DNA from 3 places in the Kordiimonas sp. UBA4487 genome. Region 3 is predicted to be linked to each of the others. Evidence: riboswitches for the same ligand, from Rfam matches in the RefSeq annotation. Region 3 holds a riboswitch; each other region holds the start of a gene.
What was found. A riboswitch is a leader RNA that binds a small molecule or an ion and turns the genes downstream of it on or off. The one in region 3 is predicted to bind cobalamin.
Positions count from the first base shown of each region.

Region 1 (3,274 bases), on a different contig from region 3:
CCAGGTTTTGAATTTCCAGCCCGTTCATCGCATGCTCTCCCGCGTCTTGAACACGATATAGAGGAATACCGGTGCGCCAATGATGGCCATCACCACGCCCAGGCGCAGCTGACCGTGACCGATCGGCAGGCGGGTCAGGATATCGGCAAGCATCATCAGGATCGCGCCCAGGAACGCGCTCGGCAGCAGCAGGCGGCGCGGCTCATAACCAATCATGGCCCGTACCATATGGGGCACCACTAGGCCGACAAAACCCACGGCGCCACAAACTGACACGGTCGCCCCCACAGACAGGGCTGTCCCCAGCACCACGCGCCAGCGCAGGCGTTTAAGGTCAATCCCCAACGTCTGGGCGGCCTCTTCACCAAGGCTCAGAGCGTTCAGGCCCTGCCCCACACCCAGCATTGCAAGCCATCCCGCTACGATGAAAGGCCCTGCCAATGTGAGGTCGTCAAACGTCCTGTTTTCAAGCGACCCCAGCATCCACATCACCATTTCCTGCACCGTCACCGGGTTTGAGGTAAAATTCATCACCAGCGCAATGGCGGCAGTGGCCAAGCTTGAAATCCCAATACCAGCCAGGATCAGCGTCAGCACGCTGGCATCACGCGAGGCCAATAGCATCAGGATCGCGGTCGAAACAAACGCACCTGCCATGGCCATGACTGGAATGGCGAGAGACGACATCGCCGCCAGCCCCATATAAATGGCAATAACTGCCCCCAAGCTGGCACTGGCCGACACGCCTATCACACCCGGATCAGCCAGCGGGTTGCGAAGAAGCCCCTGAAGGGCAGCACCGGAATAGCCTAGCGACGCACCGGCGAGAATAGCCAGCAGCACCCTAGGCAAACGCAGTTCGCGCACGATGATGGCCTCCGGGCTGTCGGGCGGACCAAATACAGCCGCCGCCACCTGCGCAACATCGAGGTCCACCTGGCCAAACATGCCTGACATCAGCGCCACGATCAGGATAACCCCCATCAGCGACACGTTCAGCAGCCAGCCGTTTTGTTGCAGCTTCCTGATCACTCTTGTTTCTCCCCGGTCGCCGCGGCGGCAACCCTATTTGGCATCAATTCACGACGTTTGATTTCCGAGCGGATATATTCGGCAGCATCCACCGTAAAGGCACCGCCGCAGGACATCATGCCGCTTGGCACCATGATCGACGGCACGTCTTTCACCAGATCGCGGAACACTGTGTGGCGCCCGCTGCTCCAATTGGAAATATGAACAGCCCCTTCCTCGAAAAAGCTGCCAACCACCAGGTCAGGCGGCATCATGACCAGCTGTTCGAGGGGCAAAGGCCCCCAACCGTTCAGGCCAAGGTCCTCGGCAATTGGGTCAAGTCCGGCCAGTCGGATCATATCGTCTACCGAACTTCCCTTCCCTGCCGTGAAGCCGCTGGGAGTCATATAGACCGTCTTCATGGGAATAGGGGCAGCCTGCTTTAGCGCTTGGTACCGGGCCATATAGTCCGCCATGAAGGCCTTGCCCTCTGCCTCGTGCCCCAAAAGCGTGGCAACAGCCCCAAAATTCTTCAGGTTGGCCTCGAAGTTGAAGGCATAAGGCGGCTGGTAAGAGGTAATGCCGACGCGTTCAAATTTGGCATCCATAGACAGGCTCCCCCGGTAGCTGCGCACAAGGATATCCGGCCGCAGCATCAGAACCTCTTCGGCGCCCCCCCTGAGTGCATGGAGACCTTGGGCCCGCCGGAGGTAAAAAGAATTCGGGCTGGTGGCATCCCCCGACACAGCGACGATATCCTGCCGGTCAGCGAAGGCCAGGACATATTGGTCGGCGCAGAAATCAAGCCCAGCCACGGTGGGCGCTGCACCTGCGCGCGCAGCAATGCCTGCCACAACAACAGCAGCTGTCAAAAAGTGTTTCAATTGCAGGCTTGAGGGCATGCCCGCTCCCATCATTCTTGGTTTCACAAAACCACTGAACGGGAGCTTGCCTTAAAAGACAGGGACAATCTCCGCGCATTTCAGCGGGATTGTCGCCATTGCGGGAGAACCGCTCTGATCAGCTAGCCCGGCTGACAGATGGGCGACGCGGTGGCAGGTCTCCTGGCTTTTGGATCATCCGCCGTTTCACCCTTCCCAGACCAAACTTAGCGGTCCAGTGGGCCTTGTTGAAACGCGTCCCCAATCACAGTTGCGGGTACAGCCACGGCATACAGTTGACGAGGTCAACGTCCGTGTTCCCTCTTAGCTGCCCAACGCCTTTGGCGCCGGGCCAGCACCACCTGATCCCGCTATACTGCATGGTTCGCGCCCCGGCAAGGCGCTTATTGCCAGTTGGCAAGACCGCTAACGCAACTTTAACCCTGCTTTGGGACAATGATGTCGGATTTCGAATCCCGCCATTCGGGCCGGCAGATGGCCCCAGTTCCTTTGTTTCGGTCTAATGCGCCACGGCGCCTTCCTGGAGCTCTTCGATGAGACGATTCTTTGATGCTTTTCTGCGGGACTATTCCCTGACAATGAAACTTGCTCTCGGCCAAGGTGCGCTGGTAGCGCTTTTGCTGTTATTTGTGATCGGCAACTTGATCCAGGTGCAAGGGGTGCAGTCGACCACCAAGCTGGCAGCGAACCGCTATGCATCCACCGCCATGCTGCGGCAGGTACAATATGACGTCACCGATATGCTGGCGCTAACACGCGGGACCGTCCTGACGCAAAATGACTATCTGGTGGGCCTGTTCGAGGACCGGTCCAAACAGTTTGACCGGGACATCACAACCTTGATCAACCTGTATCGTGAATATGAAGAAGAAAATGGTGACGGCCTGCGGATCGCAAGGGAACTGAAGGCGAATACCGAAACCCTGAAGACGATGTTCCGCCGCCAGATAGACCTGGCAATGCAGGGCGGCGAAGACGCCCGCCTGCAAGCCCGACAGTTGGAGATCGACGGCACTAGTTGGCCGCCCCTCGAAAAGGTTCTGTACAGCATCAACGAACTGGTTGAATTACAGCAAGGGCAACAACAGTCCATCGTAGACGAAATGCTGAGCGCCTTCAGCTTCCAGACATGGACCCTAATTGTCACGGGCGCGCTTGGTGTGCTGTTGGCTGTTGTGATTGCCCGCGGCGTTGGCCATTCAATCGCGGCACCTGTGAATGACATCACCGGCACCATGCTGACGCTGGCGGAGAACAAGCTGGATATCGATATTCCGCACACCGGCCGCCAGGACGAGATCGGCGACATGGGTCGCGCGATGGAGTTCTTCCGAGATGAGATGAAGAAGGTCGAGCAGTTG
Region 1 covers NZ_DGNR01000013.1:637,689-640,962, reverse strand. Annotated here, with positions in the region: gene B3Z17_RS14710 (ABC transporter ATP-binding protein) at 1-28, opposite strand, end outside; gene B3Z17_RS14705 (FecCD family ABC transporter permease) at 25-984, opposite strand; gene B3Z17_RS14700 (ABC transporter substrate-binding protein) at 1,029-1,883, opposite strand; cobalamin riboswitch at 2,049-2,270, opposite strand; gene B3Z17_RS14695 (methyl-accepting chemotaxis protein) at 2,447-3,274, shown strand, end outside.
Region 1: linked by a shared signal. The riboswitch ahead of B3Z17_RS14700 (ABC transporter substrate-binding protein) and the one ahead of metE (5-methyltetrahydropteroyltriglutamate--homocysteine S-methyltransferase) in region 3 are both predicted to bind cobalamin.

Region 2 (3,274 bases), on a different contig from region 3:
GCAGGGACGCACACATGAGCTTGAGCGCGGAGTTTTTCGCGCCTGAAATGGGAACCACGCCTTCAAGCCTGTTCCCGCCCTCAATAACCAGTTTGTCCATCTGTCTATGTGCCCTTTTCAACAATACTCAACTGAAGGCAAAACTTGGCCTTCAATAAAGGCATCTTAACGGCGCCGGAGTGCCCGTGTTTGGGCAAACAAATTAAAGCTTCGGCAGGGTAACGCCGGTCTGGCCCTGATATTTGCCTGCGCGGTCGCTGTAGGCGGTCTCGCACGGCTCGTTGCCTTGCAGGAACAGGAACTGGCAGGCGCCCTCGTTGGCGTAAATTTTTGCGGGCAGTGGCGTGGTGTTGGAGAACTCCAGCGTCACATGGCCTTCCCAGCCGGGTTCCAGCGGCGTGACATTCACGATGATGCCGCAGCGCGCGTAGGTGGATTTGCCAAGGCAGATCACCAGCACGTCTTTCGGAATGCGGAAATATTCAACGGTGCGCGCTAAGGCAAAGCTGTTCGGCGGGATGATGCACACGTCTGTGTCGCGGTCGACAAAGCTTTTCGGGGAAAAGTCCTTGGGGTCGACAATGGCCGAGTCCACATTGGTAAAAATCTTGAACTCGGGCGCCACGCGGGCGTCATAGCCGTAGGACGATAACCCGTATGAGATGTTATCCTTCCTGACCTGCCCGTCTACAAACGGTTCGATCATGCCGTGCTGTTGTGACATTTCGCGAATCCATTTATCGGACATGATGGCCATTGGCGTCTCCCCTGAGTGACATCTGGTTGCCTGTTTCCCCAACCCACCGGGGCACAGCTATTTTTGGCATTAGTAAGCCAATCGCTTGTGCGCGACAAGCGTTAAACCTACCAGATATGGGAATTGTTGAGGGGGCTTTTAGCTGTCCGGGAAAAAGCTGAGATCGGACGGCTATTTAGTCGCCTGATCAGTCTTCTGTCTTGCGTGTCCGCTGCTGTTCCTTGCGGCGGCGCAGGTTGGCGCGCAGGGCTTCAGCCAGCCGGGCCTGCTTTTCGGCATCCTTCAGCTTGCCCGAATCCTGTTTCACAGGGACGTCTTGTTTAGTCTTTTCGCTCATGTGCCCACATTTGCGCCAATCAGCCGAGATTTTCAAGATTGAATGTGTACGGAAATTACTTATTGACTCATGCCTAGGGCGCTTATAGAAGATCGCTCGCAAGACGTGGCCTGCTGCTGTAGCTCAGGGGTAGAGCACTCCCTTGGTAAGGGAGAGGTCGGAAGTTCAAATCTTCTCAGCAGCACCACGCTTCGTTTCCCCGACAAATTAATCTCACTGCCTCGCTCAGGAACGCTTGTGCGGCCCGCATATCTTTATATTGAATTTGCCCGCGTGAGCCTCTATGCATGGCGCACGCGATGGTTCTGTTGCCCGTTAGGGTAAGAGCGAAGAGGGAATGCGGTAAGTCCCCCGAAAAGGAAGGGCAAATCCGCAGCTGTGCCCGCAACTGTATGTGTGGAGTGTCCCCCGAAGGGCCCACTGGTGAAAGCCGGGAAGGGCGGGGAGCACGGTGAGACACAAGCCAGGAGACCTGCCATCTGGTCGCCCATTTCTCTGGTCGGGTCAACCATGGGAAGCGGATTTCCGTACCGGCGACAAGGTCGTTGCTGTGTGCGGAGCTTGTCCCTCTCTCGTCTGACAATCTCCATTTCTGCAGCTGTTGTTTTACGGGCCTCAAAGAGGCCGAAAATGGAGCCTGTCCATGTCCAGACTATCCCCTCTAAAGGCGCTTCTGGTTGCCACCAGCGCCCTTACATATGTGCCTGCAGCCAGTGCGCAGGATGAAGATATCGAAGAATTTGTCGTAACCGCGGGTCGCCGCACGCAACCGATTAGCGAAGTGGCCAAAAGCATCGCGGTGCTGAGTGAAGCCGAGCTTGTTGAGCGCCAGTACCAGTATGTTGTTGACGCGCTGCAAAGCCTGCCGGGCGTGGCCATCAACCAGAATGGCACCTTCGGCGGAGTGGCAACGGTCACCATCCGTGGTGGGTCGTCCGACCAGACCGTGATCCTGATCGACGGCGTGCAGGTGAATGACCCGTCCCAGCCGGGTGGTGGCTTCAACTTTTCAACCCTTGACCCGAACGGCATTGAGCGTATCGAGGTACTGCGCGGCCCGCAGGCGGTGCTGTATGGTTCCGATGCCATCGGCGGCGTGATCAACATCATCACCAAATCCGGCGAAGAAGGTCTTGCGGGTGAAGTTTTCGGTGAATATGGCTCCTTTGAGAGCAAGCGTATTGGCGGTTCCGTGCGTGGCGGCAGTGACCGGATGAACTTTAACCTGAGCGCGTCCTACTTTGATACCGACGGCATCTCTGCTGCTGAAGTCGGTGACGAGGATGACGGCTACGAAAGCCTGACTGTGCGCGGCCGTGTTCGCACCAAGCTGACGGATGGTTTCAGCTTCGATGTGACCACCAGCTATACCGACACCGAAAGCGACTATGACGGCTTCACCCTCAGAGACGACTTCACCTATGGCCTGGCCGACACGGAGGACAGCAGCAAGTCAGAAGAATTTTCCGTCGCGGGCCGTGCGTATATCGACCTGATGGACGGTCGCCTGTCGAACACGCTGTCGGTGGAATATTCATCCATCCAGCGCGATAATTTTAACGCAGGCATCTTCAGCTTTGGGGCTGAAGGGGAGCGCCTGAATTTCGATTATCTGGGTGTGTTGGAAGTGGCCGACGGCTGGACGCTGACAGCAGGTGCCCAGCATGAGGTGACCGAAGCCAAGTCGCAGGACCCGGAGCCCATCTCAACCGACAGTATCTTCGGTATCCTTTCTTATGACGGCATCGATGGCCTGACAGTGTCCGGCGGCGTGCGGGTGGATGACCATGAAACTTTCGGTTCCACCACCAATGGTGAACTGAATGCGTCTTACCAGTTTGAAGGCACGGGCACGCAGATTACCGCGGCCTGGAGCGAAGGCTTCAAGGCGCCGACCATCTTCCACCTGACCTTCGCATGCTGCGGCTTCGATTCCAATGTCGCACAGGCGGAAGGATTGCCTGAACTGGCGTTGAAGCCCGAGCGGTCCAATAGCTGGGAAGTTGGCTTCAAGCAGCCGTTCCTCGATGGCCGCGCGACCTTTGGGGCGACCTACTTCAATCAGGATATTGATGACCTGATCACCTTCACCTTCGCCGACGGCTACCGCAATATTGCGGAAACCAGCGCCAAGGGTGTGGAGCTGGAGCTGACGGCCGACCTGACAGATGCCATCAACC
Region 2 covers NZ_DGNR01000011.1:97,761-101,034, reverse strand. Annotated here, with positions in the region: gene murA (UDP-N-acetylglucosamine 1-carboxyvinyltransferase) at 1-100, opposite strand, end outside; gene dcd (dCTP deaminase) at 203-757, opposite strand; tRNA gene B3Z17_RS05960 (tRNA-Thr) at 1,207-1,281, shown strand; cobalamin riboswitch at 1,377-1,588, shown strand; gene B3Z17_RS05955 (TonB-dependent receptor plug domain-containing protein) at 1,738-3,274, shown strand, end outside.
Region 2: linked by a shared signal. The riboswitch ahead of B3Z17_RS05955 (TonB-dependent receptor plug domain-containing protein) and the one ahead of metE (5-methyltetrahydropteroyltriglutamate--homocysteine S-methyltransferase) in region 3 are both predicted to bind cobalamin.

Region 3 (3,274 bases):
ACTTCGGGCGCGGGTTCTTCACATATTCAAGTACCGCTTCCTCGGGCGTCTGCGGTGCGTCCGACTTGGCGCCCAGCTGTTCGAGCCCTTGATAAATCTCTTTCGTCATCCCATGTATCCCTTAAGGCCGACCCATATAATAAGGCCAAAACAGTCGAGGGTGAATTATCCCCTGCTACATGCGTTCTCTATGCTTTTGAGGGCGCCGATTGTCAAAGGTTTTAACCCCTTTGTGCCCTTTAACGCCGCCCTGCCGCGTTAAGGAATTGAGATCGCACGCGTTAACCTTTGAAATATAATTACCAATTCCTTAACAATTTTGAACGATTAGTTCAGCTTTTATTAATTTAGGCCCTTTATAGTTGGAATTAACGGGCCAAGAAGTGGCCTTGTCGAGTTCAGGCAAACACAGCGAAAGGGTCCTGGACGACCGACTGACTAGGAGAAGAACAATGGCACAAAAAATCTGCAGAGCACGCTTTGCGCCGGGTACGGTGGTGATCCACCGGAGGTTCGGTTACCGCGGTCTCATTTTCGATGTGGATGCTGTGTATAGCCAGTCTCCTGAATGGTATGACATCATGGCTAGCTCGCATCCCCCGAAAGACCGCCCCTGGTATCACGTCCTCGTGGACGGCGAGACCCACACCACATACGTGGCGGAAGACAATCTGGTGGAATGCGACCAGACGGAAGAGTTCGATCACCCGCTTCTGAGCCGCCTCTTTGAGGCCAGCAGCGGCGGAGACTTCGCCTCCCGCCATGTCGTGAATTAGTTTCGAGTACCTGAGTTTTCCAAGCCGTACCCGCCCATCCTTCCCCCCTTAGGAATACGGGTACACATTAAAAGGCGCAGAGTTCCGCGCCTTTTTTTGTGCGCGGAATCCAAACGGTGCCAGCCCGGCACACACATGGTTGACAATATAAAGATTTCTTTATATATATTTTCTCATCGATGGTCCCCGCAAGGGGATAACAGGGAATTCGGTGCGCCAAATGGCGCGTCAGTCCGAAGCTGCCCCCGCAACTGTAAGCGGTGAAGGCCGGTCATCATGCCACTGGACAAGTGTCCGGGAAGGCGACCAGCCCAGGCCCGCGAGCCAGGAGACCTACCATCGGTGAAACGCAACCCAATGTCCGTCCGGGGTGAGACGGTGGAGACGACAGATGACCAAGACCCAATTTTCCCGCCGAATGTGAAGCTCAATACGCTTCCCTGATCCCTGACATGTAAGCCGCATGCCGGGCCGCTTTGTGCCGCCTGTGCTTCCGCGTTTTGTCCCCAGCTTCCCTGTTCGCAGCCCGCCTGCGCGCAGCCCGTTTTCACATTCAAATCCAAGAAGGAAGGTTAGCCATGATACAATCGGCCAATCTCGGTTTCCCGCGCATCGGCGCGGCGCGCGACCTCAAGAAAGCCCTGGAAGCCTACTGGCGCCAGGACATCTCCCAAAAAGACCTGATTAGCACCGGCAAAACGCTGCGTGCACGCCACTGGCAGCTGCAGCAATCGAAGGGCGTTGATGTTATCCCCTGTGGTGATTTCTCCTTTTATGACCAGATACTGGACATGACAGCCACATTGGGCGCTGTGCCCGCGCGGTTTGAGCACACAGGCGGCCACGTCAGCCTGGACACCTATTTCGCCATGGCGCGCGGCAGCAAGAATGCGCCCGCGATGGAAATGACCAAATGGTTCGACACCAATTATCATTATATCGTGCCGGAATTCACCGCAGACCAGCGCTTCAGCCTGTCGTCCACCCGGCTGGTGGACGAATACAAGGAAGCGCTGGCACAGGGCATCCACACCCGCCCGGTGATTATCGGCCCCGTCACCTACCTGACGCTTGGCAAAAGTAAGGATGCGGCGCTTGATGACCCGCTTGATCTGCTGGACCGCGTCCTGCCGGTCTATGCCGACCTGCTTCAATCACTTGTCGACGCCGGCGCGGACTGGGTACAGATTGACGAACCAGTGCTCGCGCTCGCGGAAACAGACAAACAGCGTCAGGCGTTCGAACAAGCCTACGCGCGCCTTGGCAAGTGCGGGCTCAAAATTCTGCTGGCAACCTACTTCGAGGGGCTGGGTGACAACACGGCACTGGCGTCCCGCCTGCCCGTCCATGGCCTGCACATCGATCTTGTCCGCGCGCCCGACCAACTTCCGGCCTGCCTGTCGGTTATCAGTAAAGACAAGCTCTTGTCGCTCGGGCTGGTGGATGGCCGCAACATCTGGCGGACGGACCTTGATAAGGCACTCGCTGTGCTTGAAAAGGCCGCGGCTTTCGATGGCCGGGCGCTGCAGGTAGCGCCTTCCTGTTCGCTGATCCACAGCCCGGTGGACCTGGAAAATGAGACCAAGCTGGACCCGGAACTCAAGAGCTGGCTGGCCTTCGCAACCCAGAAGCTTGAAGAAGTCAGCCTGCTCACGCGTGCAGCAAATCACGGCCGCGACCATGTCGCCTCCGCCTTCGACGACAGCGCCGCAGCGGCAGAGAGCCGGCGCACTTCTGCCCGCATTCATAACCCGCTGGTGGATGACCGGATGCAGAATACGCTTCCGTCAGACTTCCGCCGCGCAAGCACGTATGAGACACGGCGCGCAGCACAGCGGGCAGCGCTGGACCTGCCGCTGTACCCCACCACCACCATCGGGTCCTTCCCGCAAACCAAAGAAGTCCGCCAGGCACGCGCGGCCTTCAAGCGCGGTGATCTGACCGCTGAGGCCTACGACGCCTTCCTTGAGGCAGAGACCCGGGAAGCGGTCAGGCGCCAGGAAGCCCTGGGCCTGGACGTGCTGGTGCATGGCGAGTTTGAGCGCAACGACATGGTCGAATATTTCGGCGAACAGCTGGCGGGCTTTGCCTTCACCAAATCCGGCTGGGTGCAAAGCTATGGCTCACGCTATGTCAAACCGCCGATTATCTATGGTGACGTGTCGCGCCCCGAACCCATGACGGTCAAATGGTCGGCCTATGCCCAAAGCCTGACCCAGAAGCCGATGAAAGGCATGCTGACGGGCCCTGTGACCATCCTGCAATGGTCGTTCGTGCGCGACGACCAGCCGCGGTCGGAAACCTGCGAACAGATCGCACTGGCGATCCGGGATGAGGTGACAGACCTGGAGGCTGCTGGCATCCGGTTGATCCAGATCGACGAGCCGGCGCTCAGGGAAGGCCTGCCGCTCAGGAAAGCGGACCACGCGGGCTATCTGGAATGGGCCGTGAACTGTTTCCGCCTGGCGTCCTCTGGCGTCGCGGACATAACGCAGATC
Region 3 covers NZ_DGNR01000003.1:214,225-217,498, reverse strand. Annotated here, with positions in the region: gene queF (preQ(1) synthase) at 1-109, opposite strand, end outside; gene hspQ (heat shock protein HspQ) at 453-776, shown strand; cobalamin riboswitch at 940-1,131, shown strand; gene metE (5-methyltetrahydropteroyltriglutamate--homocysteine S-methyltransferase) at 1,355-3,274, shown strand, end outside.